2 regions of the Clostridium neonatale genome follow, and region 1 is predicted to be linked to the other one. Evidence: a T-box and tRNA genes for the amino acid it is inferred to sense, from the RefSeq annotation. Region 1 holds a T-box; the other holds one or more tRNA genes.
The links. A T-box is a leader RNA that pairs with one kind of tRNA and senses whether it is charged. The one in region 1 lies ahead of leuS (leucine--tRNA ligase), so its partner is inferred to be a tRNA-Leu.
Positions count from the first base shown of each region.

Region 1 (6,939 bases):
TTCTAGCAAATAAGAGCTTGAATTTAATATTTTTTCATCTAAATATGCTGGATGACACATTATCTCTAAAAATTCTGTATCTTTGTTCTTAATTAATAAATTTATAAAATTTTTAGATTCTATATTTTCTTTACCATAAAACTCTTCTGTAAATATCATTCCTTTATTTAATTTTTTTAATTTCTCTATACTCTTATCATTTACTTTTCTTATTGGCAAGTTATATTTTTTTGAAAACTCCATAACTACTTCAAATACCATAGGTTCCTTGTGTACATGATGATGGCTATCAATATGGGTTGGTTTTATTCCAAATGAAAGAAATTTTTCAAATTGAGCATTAAACTCTTTTCTTATATCCTCAATTTTAGCTGTCTTCATTATTAAACTATTACTTTTGAAATTCCCATTCTCATCTACTAAGGATTGTACATCTTTTGATAATGGCTTTCCTGCAGTTAATACAAAATGTATGCCTACTCCAAGATCATTATAATTCTTGGATAAGTTTGCAGCATATTCTGCATCTTCCATGTTACACATAAGAGTAGTTGATTTAACAATACCATTTTTGTGTGCTTCTAATATTCCAAGTGTTACAGCTTTTGATATTCCGAAATCATCTGCATTTACTATTAATTTCATTATACTATCCTCCATATGTCATACATCTAAAATAGACTTTTCATTAATAAATTAAAGCAACATCTTACTATATTGTAAAACAACTGTAACGTTACACATTAATTTGCATAACGTTACTATACTTGTTCATAATGATATAATTATTATTTTCTTTAATAATTATTTAATATAGACTATTCTACATAATCCTTTCCAATAGAATTAGCTGTTAAAATTGCTGCATATACATCCTTTGCAGATACATGAAATGGCATATTATGAATTGACTCTCCTTCTGCAGTAGCAGCTTTAGCAACTTCCATAATTTCTTCTTCTTTTATTTCTGTAATTCCAAGTTGTTTTAATGTTACTGGAAGTCCCACTCTACAACAGAAATCTATAACCTCTGCAATTTCTTCTTCAGGTGCATCTTCTAGTACAAGTTGTACTAATGTACCAAATGCAACTTTTTCTCCATGATACATATGGTGACACTGTGGAAGAACTGTAAATCCATTATGAATTGCATGTGCTCCTGCAAGTCCACCACTTTCAAATCCAATTCCACTTAATAATGTATTAGCTTCTATTACTTTTTCTACTGCCTTTGTGCATACATTATTTTCTACAGCTTTAATAGCCAGCTCACCTTCTGTTATTAAAGTATCATAGCAAAGTTCTGCTAGTGCCATAGCTGCAAGAGTTGGTGTTCCAAATGCACAAGTTTGAGAACCTGATGCATTGCAAGCTCTTGCTTCAAAATATGTTGCAAGTGCATCTCCCATACCAGATGCCAAAAGTCTTGTTGGTGCTTGTGCAATAATATCAGTATCTACTAATACTAGATTTGGATTTTGCTTTAAGAATAAATATTTTTCAAACACACCATCCTCTGTATAAATAACTGATAAAGCACTACAAGGAGCATCAGTTGATGCTATTGTCGGAACTATAACAACCGGCATATTCTTACAATAACCTACACTTTTTGTAGTGTCTAGAATCTTTCCACCTCCAACACCAATTATAACGTCTATATTATTATTGTTGCATACCTCCATTATACGGTTAATCTCTGTAGTACAACATTCACCGTTAAACTTTTCATATATTATACTGCATTCGTTTTCAGAAAAGCTTTTATCAATTGTATCTTTTACTCTCTTGAATCCTCCTTCTGTTAAAAGACATAATGCGTTCTTTCCTAATTCTGAAACATACTTTGATAAATTTGCAAGCTCTCCACTTGCTTGTACATATTTATTTGGTGCAATAATTATTTTAGCCATACCTATTCCTCCTTAATAAATATTTTATCTCTCAACTTTATTGTAACTAATACAAATTTAATATCAAGTTAAAATTTGAATTTTCTGAATATTTTATTTAAATGCATTCTTTAACGGTATTTTGGCTGAATTTCTACAATATGATCCTTATATTTCTCAATTCATTTGAAACATAAATATACTTTTGTTTTGAAATTCACATTGCAGTATATCTTGCTCTTCTTATTATATAAAATAACTTTAATGAATAATCCACAATATTTTTATTAAAATCCCAATTGCAGCATAGCTGCTCTTTGGCATATAATGCTTGGTGAGGCACGAGCCTAGCCGTATAGCCCATCTTCATCTACTGATGAAGATGTTTCCTTAAGCAGAGAGCCCAAATCTTGCATTTGGTACGAATCAATTACACCTACAAATGCATATGAGCAGGCGTTCCATTTAAAATAATCTATTATAAATACATATAAAATTAAGCATAAGATCCGAATTGCAGCATAGCTGCTCTTTTTATAGGTGTATATCTTTTCCCTCCACAATTTGTTATAATTAGTAGCGAATTAATTTATTTTTGATAAAATTGGCAATAATTAAAATAAAAACGAGGTGTTCTTATGAAAACTAATTATAAAAATACAGAAAACAAGTTTGAGGTTAAAGATAACATTACATTAATGACAGTATTAAAAAAGAATGGTTCTGAGATTACAGCTAAAATAGATACTACAGATTTAGATAAAGTTAAAAATGCTGGCGTTTGGTTTGCAGAATGGAATAAAGATTCTAACAGCTATACAATTCAAAATATCAGTACAACTGCTATGAACAAAAAATCTAAGCCATTAAAACAAAGCTTACAAAACTTTGTTATGGATGCAAATTCCAATACCCCAATAATACATATCAATAAAGATACATTAGATAACAGAAAATCTAATTTAACTTTGTTTGATAGAAAAGAAAAGAATGAAATTGAAAAATTAGATAATAATACAATAGCTATTCTTTTAAAAGATAGGAATGGTAATGTAACTTCAAAAGCTTTAATTTCTGCTGAAGATTTAAATAATGTTGTAACAAACGAATATACTTGGGTTAATCACAAAGTAAAAGGCGAACCTTGTGTTATCGCAAATACTCCAAATGGAAGAATTCATTTAGACACAGTAATTATGGGTACTTCAGAAGGTGAAAAAATACATCATATAAATTTAAATCCATTAGATAATAGACGAGAAAATTTAGAAATTAAAAGTGATCCTATTGAGTTTTAAAATACATCTAAATTAAAATTTTAGATATATTTTTATAAAATCAATATTCCTTTACGATTTTAATGGTTTTTAAAGATATATTGATTTTTTACAAATTTTAATATATAATAGTTCTAAAATTGTATATGGCGTTGATTAGAAGTAGTAATAATTATTATATCTTAAGAGAACTATTGGATGGTGTAAAATAGTGTTATATGATTATGAACTTGTCTATGAGCTTACTTGTTAGAAGCAGGTACGGGTAATCCCGTTATAATGTCGAGTGAAAAGATTTAGTTTATCTATTTCTTTTAATAAGAGTGGTACCACGGAAATTACGCTTTCGTCTCTTAAATTTAAGAGATGAAAGCTTTTTTATTATATTTAAGAATAAATTCATTACAATTGACAATTAACAATGACGGATTAAATAGCTAAAACTATTTATGGATTCTATATATTGCATATAACTTTCCTTAGGAAAGTTAATCACTTATAGTAATTTTCATAAAAAATCACTATATAAAATTCAAAAGAAATTACGAAGTAATTTCCTCCTCAATTGTGAATTGTGAATTGTGAATTATAAATTGATAAAATTTGGAGGTTTAAAATGTCAAATTACAGTACTAAAATCGATGAAAAATGGCAAAAGATTTGGGAAGAAAACGAAACATATAAATTTGATGATACAAAGCTAGATAAAAAGCTTTATACTCTTGAAATGTTCTCTTATCCATCTGGAGCTCAATTACATGCTGGTCACTGGTTTAACTATGGACCAACAGATACTTGGGCAAGACTTAAAAGAATGCAAGGATATAATGTATTCCAACCAATGGGATTTGATGCCTTTGGTTTACCAGCAGAAAACTATGCTATAAAAACCGGTATACATCCTGAAGATTCTACTTTAAAGAACATTGAAACAATGGAAAAGCAATTAAAATCAATGGGTGCTATGTTTAACTGGGAAAATGAAGTTGTTACTTGTCTTCCTGATTATTACAAATGGACTCAATGGTTATTCTTAAAATTATATGAAAAAGGTTTAGCTTACAGAAAGAAAGCACCCGTTAATTGGTGTCCATCTTGTAACACAGTTTTAGCTAATGAACAAGTTGTTGAAGGTGAATGCGAAAGATGTGGAACTGAAGTTACAAAGAAAGATTTAACTCAATGGTTCTTCAAAATCACTGATTATGCTGATGAATTATTGGATAAATTAGGTAGCTTAGACTGGCCTGAAAAGACTAAATCAATGCAAAAACACTGGATTGGAAGATCTTACGGTGCACAAGTTACATTTAAGGTTAAAGATTCTGACTTACAATTTGATGTATTTACAACAAGAGTTGATACATTAAATGGTGTAACTTATGTTGTTTTAGCTCCAGAAAACAAATTAGTTGATGAACTTACAACTCCGGAAAACAAAGCTGCAGTTGAAGAATATAAAGAAGCAGCAGCTAAACAATCTGATATAGAAAGACAATCATCATCTAAAGAAAAGAGCGGTGTATTCACTGGTTCATACGCTATTAATCCTATAAATGGAAAAGTAGTTCCAATATGGATTGCTGACTATGTATTAGCTACATATGGTACTGGATGTGTTATGGCAGTTCCAGCTCATGATGAAAGAGACTTTGCATTTGCTACAAAGTTCAATTTACCTATAGAAAGAGTTATTACTGATAAAGTAGGAAATGAACCTGAACTTCCATTCTGTGAACATGGTATACTTGTTAACTCTGGAAAATTTGATGGTTTAACTACTGATGAAGCTAAAAAATCTATAGTTGCTGAGCTTGAAAAAGATAAACTTGGTGAAATGAAGGTTAACTTCAGATTAAGAGACTGGCTTGTATCAAGACAAAGATACTGGGGTGCCCCAATTCCAATCATCTACTGTGACGATTGTGGTATAGTTCCAGTTCCAGAAAAAGATTTACCAGTAAAACTTCCATATGATGTTGAATTTACTCCAGATGGTAAATCACCACTTAGTAAATGTGAAAGTTTCATAAACACTACTTGCCCATGTTGTGGTAAGCCAGCTAAAAGAGAAGCTGATACTTTAGATACATTTGTATGTTCATCTTGGTATTACTTAAGATATGCAGATAATAAAAATGAAGATGCACCTTTTGATCCAGAAAAAATCAATAAGATTTTACCAGTAGATAAATACGTTGGTGGTCCAGAACATGCATGCATGCACTTATTATATGCAAGATTCATAACTAAAGCATTAAGAGATATGGGATACTTAAACTTTGATGAACCATTCTTAAGCTTAACTCACCAAGGTTTAATATTAGGACCAGATGGACTTAAAATGAGTAAGTCAAAAGGAAATACTATTTCTCCTGATGATTACATTAAACAATATGGTGCTGATGTATTCAGAATGTACCTAATGTTTGGTTTTGGATATACTGAAGGCGGAGCTTGGAGTGATGATGGAATCAAATCTGTTGGTAAGTTTGTAGATAGAATTGAACGAACTTTAGAACTTTCTAGAGAAGTTATAAATTCATCTGAAAATACTAAGACTACAATAGATGCACCTGAAAAAGAATTAAACTTCTGGAGACATACTGCAATCAAAGGTGTAACTGAAGATGGTAACAAGATGCAATTTAATACTGCAATTGCAAGACTTATGGAACTTACAAATGCGCTTAACAAGTACCTTCAAGAAGGTGTTAAAAATCCAGCCTTCTTAAAAGAAACTGTTGTTGATTTCATCAAACTATTAGCATCATTTGCACCTCACTTTAGTGAAGAACAATGGAGCTTACTTGGATACAATACTACTGTATTTAATGAGAGATTACCAGAGTTCGATCCAAATGCATTAGTTAAAGATGAAGTTGAAATAGCTATTCAAATTAATGGTAAGATTAAAGCTAAAATAATGGTAGCTTCTAATTTAGATGAAGAAGGTATTAAAGCTGCTGCATTAGATAATGAAATAATAAGAGAAAATACTAATGGTAAAAACATTGTAAAAGTTATTGTTATTAAGGGAAGACTTGTTAATATAGTTGTAAAATAAAAAAGGGCATATGCCCTTTTTTATTTTTCAAAATCCTTATACATCAAGCTTGGCTGAACACCTGTATTATTTTGATATTTCCCACTATTATAAAGATCATATTCTCCATGAATATCATGATAATAAATCTGACATATATCAACATTAGGATATACTTTTATTGGCTGAACACAGAATATTTCAAGTGTCCAATATCCTGCAAATCCTATATCACCAAAACCTGCAGTTACATGTATAAATAACCCTAGCCTTCCTGTAGAAGATCTTCCTTCAAGCATAGGCACGAATTTCTCTGTTTTGGTAAACTCATTAGTTCTTCCTAAATATAATTTTCCTGGCTCTAATATCAATCCATCTTCTGGTATTATTATTTTTTTAGTTTCATTAGGTTTTTTCATATCTAATAAATTATCTTCATACACTAATAATTCATTATGTAGAGATAAATTATAACTATTAGGATTGATTTTCTTCTCATTAAATGGCTCTATTATTATATCTTTTCCAATGTTTTTTAATATTTCTTTTCCTGAAAGTATCACTATTTTTCCTCCTTTAAAATTGAAAAATTAATATTACTGTTACTAACTATATTAAATTATAATTCATTTAATATAGGTTTAAATTCCATAAGTATACTAGTGGCTAACTCATCATCTAATGGCTTATAACTTTTCATTAGTCCACACATATCCATTGACTC
Region 1 covers NZ_UICR01000002.1:1,516,618-1,523,556, forward strand. Annotated here, with positions in the region: gene chbG (chitin disaccharide deacetylase) at 1-645, opposite strand, end outside; gene CNEONATNEC86_RS18390 (glycerol dehydrogenase) at 819-1,913, opposite strand; gene CNEONATNEC86_RS18395 (hypothetical protein) at 2,531-3,190, shown strand; T-box leader at 3,313-3,526, shown strand; gene leuS (leucine--tRNA ligase) at 3,786-6,236, shown strand; gene dcd (dCTP deaminase) at 6,257-6,778, opposite strand; gene CNEONATNEC86_RS18410 (polyamine aminopropyltransferase) at 6,835-6,939, opposite strand, start outside.

Region 2 (6,939 bases), on a different contig from region 1:
AAAAATAGATTAATATAACAATATATTAAAGGAATTTTCTACTTTTTGAAGAATAATAATTTATAAAGTAACTATGTTGTAACTTATTTGCTATATAATTTTGCTTTATTTTTAATTCAATGAAAGAATTTGTTTTTCTATAGACTCTTGTGGAAAGAGGTTATATAATAAAAGGGTGCAACTTAGTACATAAAAAGAACAGTTTAAATAAAATGTAACTGTATTTTAAGGAGGATGTTATTGTGAATAAATCAGAATTAATCACTAGTATGGCAGAAAAAAGTAAATTAACTAAAAAAGATGCTGAATTAGCTTTAAAAGCATTCATCGAAACAGTTGAAGAAACTTTAGAAAACAAGGATAAGGTTCAATTAGTTGGATTTGGTACTTTTGAAAGCAGAGTAAGAAAAGCAAGAAAAGTAAGAAATCCAAGAACAGGAGAACCTCTTGATATTGCTGAAACAACAGTTCCAGTATTCAAGCCAGGAAAAGAATTTAAAGATAAAGTTAATAAGTAATAATTAACTTAAAATAGGAAAAGTGGACCCGAAGTTTCGGGTTCTTTTAATTTACTATAAGGAGAAGAAATGAGATTAGATAAGTACTTAAAAGTTTCAAGAATAATAAAAAGAAGAACGGTAGCTAAGGAAGTTTGCGAAAGTGGAAGAATAAAAATAAATGATAAGGTAGCAAAACCTTCTACAAAGATAAATGAAGGTGATATTATCGAAATAACATTTGCTAACAGAATGCTTAAAGCAGAGATTATTAATATTGCTGAACATGTTAGAAAAGAAGATGCTAAAGAAATGTATACTATACTAGAAGGCGAAGAAGACAAAGAGTAGAAACTAATAACTACTCTTTTTATTATATTTAATAGAAAATATAAATTCTAAATCTAATCCTATAATCATATATGTATATAAGAAGAATATAGGAGGAAGTTTTTATGGAGAAAAGAGTAGATAATAAACAAGAAGAAAATAAGTCTAATTTAAATTTAGAAAATAGAAGAAGATTAACTATAAGTGGAGTTATTGAAGTTATAAGTTTTGATGAATTAAAAATAGATTTGACTACTAATTTAGGTAATCTAACTATTAAAGGTGAAGATCTAAAAATGAATAAATTAGATGTGCAAAATGGAGATGTTATAATTGAAGGCAATATTGCATCTATGGTGTATAATGGAAAAGTAACAAAAAAGAGCGATGAAAGCATAATAAAAAGGCTATTTAGGTAGGGTAAGAAGATGCCGCTACAGATAAGCATGCAATTTAACATAGTATTCTTTAGTATATTAGCAGGAATAATAACAGGCATACTATTTGATATGTATAGAATAATCAGAGGGTTAAGTAATTTTAAGGCTGTTATGATTGTGGAAGATATATTATTTTGGATACTCGCAAGTATAATTGTTTTTACTTTTTTATTATATACTAACTATGCTTTTTTAACTCCATATGTATATATTTTTATATGTTGCACTATTTTACTTTATATGATATTTATAAGTAAGTATTTTTATAGTATCGAAAAATTTATACTAGATATAATTTTTAAGATTATAAGGGTGATATTAAAAAACTTAAGTTATCCATTAAAACTAGCATTTTATAAGATTATAGATAAGAATAAATAAGAAAAATATCTTGAATAATATTAATATAGTGTTTACAATATAATTAGGGTAATTTATAAAAATAGAGGTTCTATATTATGAGAAAAAAGTCAATATTAAAGAAATTGATAATTGCTTTATTTTTATTCATCTTTTGTTTTGGCTATATTAGACAAATGATAACAATGAACAGAATAGAAAAGGAAATACAAAGCAAACAATCTCAGTTAGACGAAATTAAGACTAAACATGAAAGACTTCAAGATGAGGTTAATAAAATTGATGAAGGATCATTGGATTACTTAGAAAGATTGGCAAGAGAAAGACTTGGTATGATTAAACCCGGTGAGAAAGTTGTTAATAGTGAAGAGTCGGCCAAAAACGATGGGAATTAGATTCTGATTTTTATAAATATTTATCTTAAATTGAATAATAAAAAATCATTTAACTAATAATTAGGTTTAAAGCAAGAATAATTACTAATGTAAATTGTTCTTAAACAATATATTTTCAAATTCAAGGAGGAGTCGTTTAAACATGACCTTAATGGCAGGAAACATAGTAGAGGGCACAGTAGTTAATATTACAAATTTTGGAGCTTTTATTGAAGTTGAAGGGAAAACTGGATTGGTTCACATCTCAGAAGTAGCGGATTCTTATGTAAAAGATATAAAGGAGCATCTTAAAGAACAAGATAAAGTTAAAGTAAAAGTTATATCAATTGATGATAATGGTAAAATAAGTCTTTCAATAAAACAAGCAAATACTAATGTTCCTAAAAGATCAGCTAGACCAGCGGAAATTGATTGGAAATCATCTGAAAAGAAAAAATCAGCAGCAAATAACTTTGAAGATATTATGTCAAAATTCTTAAAAGATAGTGAGGAAAGAATGCAAGATGTGAAAAAACATCAAGAATTCAAAGGTAAGAATAGTAAAAGAGTTTAATTATCTATCAAAGATATTATTAATGGCGCTATTATGTAGGATGAATTAATAATTGGCTTGTTTTGCAATTATATTTATTCTACATTTTTTATACATTAAAATTTAATTAATTAAAATAAATAATAAAATTTATAAAAAAATTAGGTTGACAGTAATAACATTATGCATTATAATAAGTTTTGTTGTTAGCAGCTTGATGTTCAACAAGCCGAAGTGGCGGAACTGGCAGACGCACAGGACTTAAAATCCTGCGGTGGTTAAACACCGTACCGGTTCGATTCCGGTCTTCGGCACCAAAAAATAAATAGTATTTAACATCGCGGGGTGGAGCAGTTGGTAGCTCGTCGGGCTCATAACCCGAAGGCCGTAGGTTCAAGTCCTGCCCCCGCAACCATTATGGCGGAATAGCTCAGCTGGCTAGAGCACTCGGTTCATACCCGAGGTGTCGTAGGTTCAAGTCCTATTTCCGCTACCAAAAGTGCCGAAGTGGCGGAACTGGCAGACGCACAGGACTTAAAATCCTGCGGTGGTTAAACACCGTACCGGTTCGATTCCGGTCTTCGGCACCAAAAAATAAATAGTATTTAACATCGCGGGGTGGAGCAGTTGGTAGCTCGTCGGGCTCATAACCCGAAGGCCGTAGGTTCAAGTCCTGCCCCCGCAACCATTATGGCGGAATAGCTCAGCTGGCTAGAGCACTCGGTTCATACCCGAGGTGTCGTAGGTTCAAGTCCTATTTCCGCTACCAAAAGTGCCGAAGTGGCGGAACTGGCAGACGCACAGGACTTAAAATCCTGCGGTGGTTAAACACCGTACCGGTTCGATTCCGGTCTTCGGCACCAAAAAAATAAATAGTATTTAACATCGCGGGGTGGAGCAGTTGGTAGCTCGTCGGGCTCATAACCCGAAGGCCGTAGGTTCAAGTCCTGCCCCCGCAACCATAATTATATAACAATTGCCTTATAGTATGCCGAAGTGGCGGAACTGGCAGACGCACAGGACTTAAAATCCTGCGGTGGTTAAACACCGTACCGGTTCGATTCCGGTCTTCGGCACCAAAGACTTAAGCAAAAGCTTAAGTCTTTTTTGTTTTGTGCAAAATTCTATATAAAGATGAAAAAATATATGTCATTATATTTTTTCTAAATTAAGTGACGAGTTTGACAGAGAAATTTCTTAAATGTAATATTTATATAATAAATATAAATTGGGGGGGCTTATGGAAAATATAATATTATCATTAAATGTAGTTTTACCTTTATTTCTTACGGTTGCATTGGGGTATTTTATTAAAAGAATTAAGTTAATAGATAAACATACATTAAAGGTTATGAATAATGTAACATTTAAAATATTTCTACCAACATTACTTTTTTATAATGTATACAAAACTAATTTGGATGGAGTTTTTAATATTAAGCTCATGATTTTTGCTCCAAGTTCTATAGTAATAAGTTGTTTATTTATGTGTATTATAATACCGTTAATTGAAAAAGAAAATGCAAGAAGAGGGGTATTAATACAGACTATTTTTAGAAGTAATTTTGTTTTATTTGGAATACCAGTAGTAATTTCTCTGTTTGGAGATGACGCTATTGGAATTACATCATTACTTATAGCTGTTGTAGTGCCTACTTTTAATTTTCTCGCAGTTATAGTTTTAGAGATATTTAGAGGTGGACATATTAACATAAAAGCTATAATTAAAGGTATTGCTAAAAACCCGTTAATTATAGCATCAGCACTTGGTTTAATGGCTCTTTTCATAAATATAAAGTTGCCTGTTTTTATGGAAACTGCAATACAAGACATATCAAAAATAGCAACACCTCTAGCACTTGTAATATTGGGAGGGGAATTTGAGTTTAGTAGATTAAAAGGAAATATAAGAAATATATTTATAGGAGTATTTGGAAGATTAATATTTATTCCTTCAATATTTATTCCTATATCAATAGCTATGGGATTTAGAGATATTGAGTTAGCGAGCGTATTAATTATGTTTTCAGCACCTACAGCAGTATCATCTTTTACAATGGCTGAACAAATGGGGGCAGATAGTGAACTTGCTGGACAGCTAGTTGTTTTTACAACTGCAATATCTATTGTAACCATATTTCTATGGGTTCTTTTAATTAAGCAACTTGGATATTTTTAAATTTTTATAATATATAAGTATATTCATAAACTGAAAAATAAATACAGTTTATTTGCGATACAATATATAAAATAATTAACATTAACGACAAATTAATTATTCAAATTTTAATTTCAAGAAATCTATGCAAACCTACATTTTGCATAGATTTTTTTATATTTTATATATAAATTATAGATTAAAAATAAAACACTATATTATTAAATATTAGAGAATTTTAGATGATGTTGTCCTACGAAAGTTATGGTTTGAAAACAGTTTATGACATATATCGAAAGACTAGAGTGATATAATTCTAATTACAATATTTGGAAATGAGGCGACGAAAATGCAATACGAATTAGAATTAAATTCTTATAATGATATAGGGAGAGAGAATAAAGTAAAAAAAAATCCGTGGTTAAGGATATCTTTGGTAAGACTATTTGCAATTTTTATAATTGGAGTATCACTTGGAAGAGTGATTTTATTATTAAATAGAGCAGATAATAAAGGAATTGCACCATTTGGTATAGCGTATTTAATGGCTCTATGTGCTATTAAAAGAGATAAAAAGAAATGTATTCTAGCATCAATTGGTGTTGGTCTTGGATATTTATCTATGTGGAATTCAATAAATGATCCATATATATATTTAGTCTCAATAGTTGTTTTAAGTATTTATTATCTATTGATATCAACTAAAGATAAAATTAAATTAGAAATAATAAGCTTTTCCATATTATTAGTAGTTTTTGTATTAGGTGGAATCTTTATTTCTAAGTATGATGGTGGAATAAATTTAACATTAACCCTACTCCAGACATCAGTAGTTATACCTATATATCATATTATAAAGTACTCAATTAGATCCTTAGATGAGTTTAGAATAAATAGTAGTATTTCGGCTGAGGAAATTGTAAGCATATCCATATTGTTTTGCTTAATAATTACAGGAGTGGGAGAAATATATATATTAAACTGTTCAATTAGAAATATATTAGCTCTGACTTCTGTCTTTATTATTGCTTATATGGGTGGAGCTAGTTATGGGGCAATGATTGGAGTTGCTATGGGAGTAATATTGGGGATATCTGAAAATGATATGATTTTTAATGTGGCTTTTTATGGAGTTGAGGGCTTAATAGTAGGAATATTTAAAGATACTGGGAAAATTCTTTCAATACTTGCAGGTATAATAATATATTTTGCTTTGGGATTATATTCTAATCAGCTAACAACAAACTTGATTATTGAAGTGATGATAGGAGCTATTTTATTTTTGTTAATTCCTAAATCTGCATATAAAAGTATTGAAATTGAGATAAATCCTGAAAAAAAGAGAAATGCTATAAGTAATATTAGTTTAAATGATTTAAAGGAGGAGTTTACCCTAAGAATAAGAGGGATTACTGATGTTTTGGGTGCAATTTCTGCATGCTTAGGTGAGGACAACGAAAATAGTAATTTATCAATCAAAAATAAATCATGTGCGTTAATAGAAAATCTTGCAGAAAGAAGTTGTAGTCAATGTATAAATAGAGAAAAGTGTTGGCAAAAGAATTTTAATCAGACGTATGTTTCATTTCAAACTCTGATAGATAATTATGAAAGTGGAAAGGTTACATTACCAATTTATTTAGAGAAAAATTGTGTTAAACATCTTTCTATACTAAAAAACACAGAAACTATTATTAATAACCATAATTTAAATGAAACTAAAAAAGAAAAAATTAATGAAGGAAGACAGATTTTATCGGAGCATATAAACAATATAGGAATTACGTTAGAGAGAATATTAGATAACTTCAAAAGAGAAATTAAAATATCGGATGATTTAGAGAGAATGATAAGAAGGGGGTTAAATAGAAATTCTATAGAATATAATGATATATTTTGTTATAAAAATTATGAAGGAAGAATTAGAATAAAAATAAGTATGAACAGTTGTGAAGGGTGTGAATTTTGTAATAAAGATGTTTTGCCTATATTAAATGATATAATTAAGATTCCATTAAGTATTAGTAGTGAAGGGTGTAATATTAATCCGAAGAGCAATGAGTGTACAATAACAATTGAAGAAGCGCCCAAATATTATGTCATGTCATATGCTGCAATGGATATTAAAGATGGAGAAAGTCAGACAGGCGATTATTATAGCTTTGGAAAAACTACGGATGGAAACTATACAATTATTTTGAGTGATGGAATGGGATCTGGTCCTGAA
Region 2 covers NZ_UICR01000001.1:144,715-151,653, forward strand. Annotated here, with positions in the region: gene yabN (bifunctional methyltransferase/pyrophosphohydrolase YabN) at 1-8, shown strand, start outside; gene CNEONATNEC86_RS00635 (HU family DNA-binding protein) at 243-518, shown strand; gene CNEONATNEC86_RS00640 (RNA-binding S4 domain-containing protein) at 588-848, shown strand; gene yabP (sporulation protein YabP) at 953-1,246, shown strand; gene yabQ (spore cortex biosynthesis protein YabQ) at 1,256-1,648, shown strand; gene CNEONATNEC86_RS00655 (FtsB family cell division protein) at 1,726-2,022, shown strand; gene CNEONATNEC86_RS00660 (S1 domain-containing RNA-binding protein) at 2,165-2,575, shown strand; tRNA gene CNEONATNEC86_RS00665 (tRNA-Leu) at 2,783-2,871, shown strand; tRNA gene CNEONATNEC86_RS00670 (tRNA-Met) at 2,894-2,969, shown strand; tRNA gene CNEONATNEC86_RS00675 (tRNA-Met) at 2,974-3,050, shown strand; tRNA gene CNEONATNEC86_RS00680 (tRNA-Leu) at 3,056-3,144, shown strand; tRNA gene CNEONATNEC86_RS00685 (tRNA-Met) at 3,167-3,242, shown strand; tRNA gene CNEONATNEC86_RS00690 (tRNA-Met) at 3,247-3,323, shown strand; tRNA gene CNEONATNEC86_RS00695 (tRNA-Leu) at 3,329-3,417, shown strand; tRNA gene CNEONATNEC86_RS00700 (tRNA-Met) at 3,441-3,516, shown strand; tRNA gene CNEONATNEC86_RS00705 (tRNA-Leu) at 3,545-3,633, shown strand; gene CNEONATNEC86_RS00710 (AEC family transporter) at 3,795-4,733, shown strand; gene spoIIE (stage II sporulation protein E) at 5,062-6,939, shown strand, end outside.
Region 2: it encodes a tRNA-Leu, which carries the amino acid that the T-box ahead of leuS (leucine--tRNA ligase) is inferred to sense. The anticodon was not compared.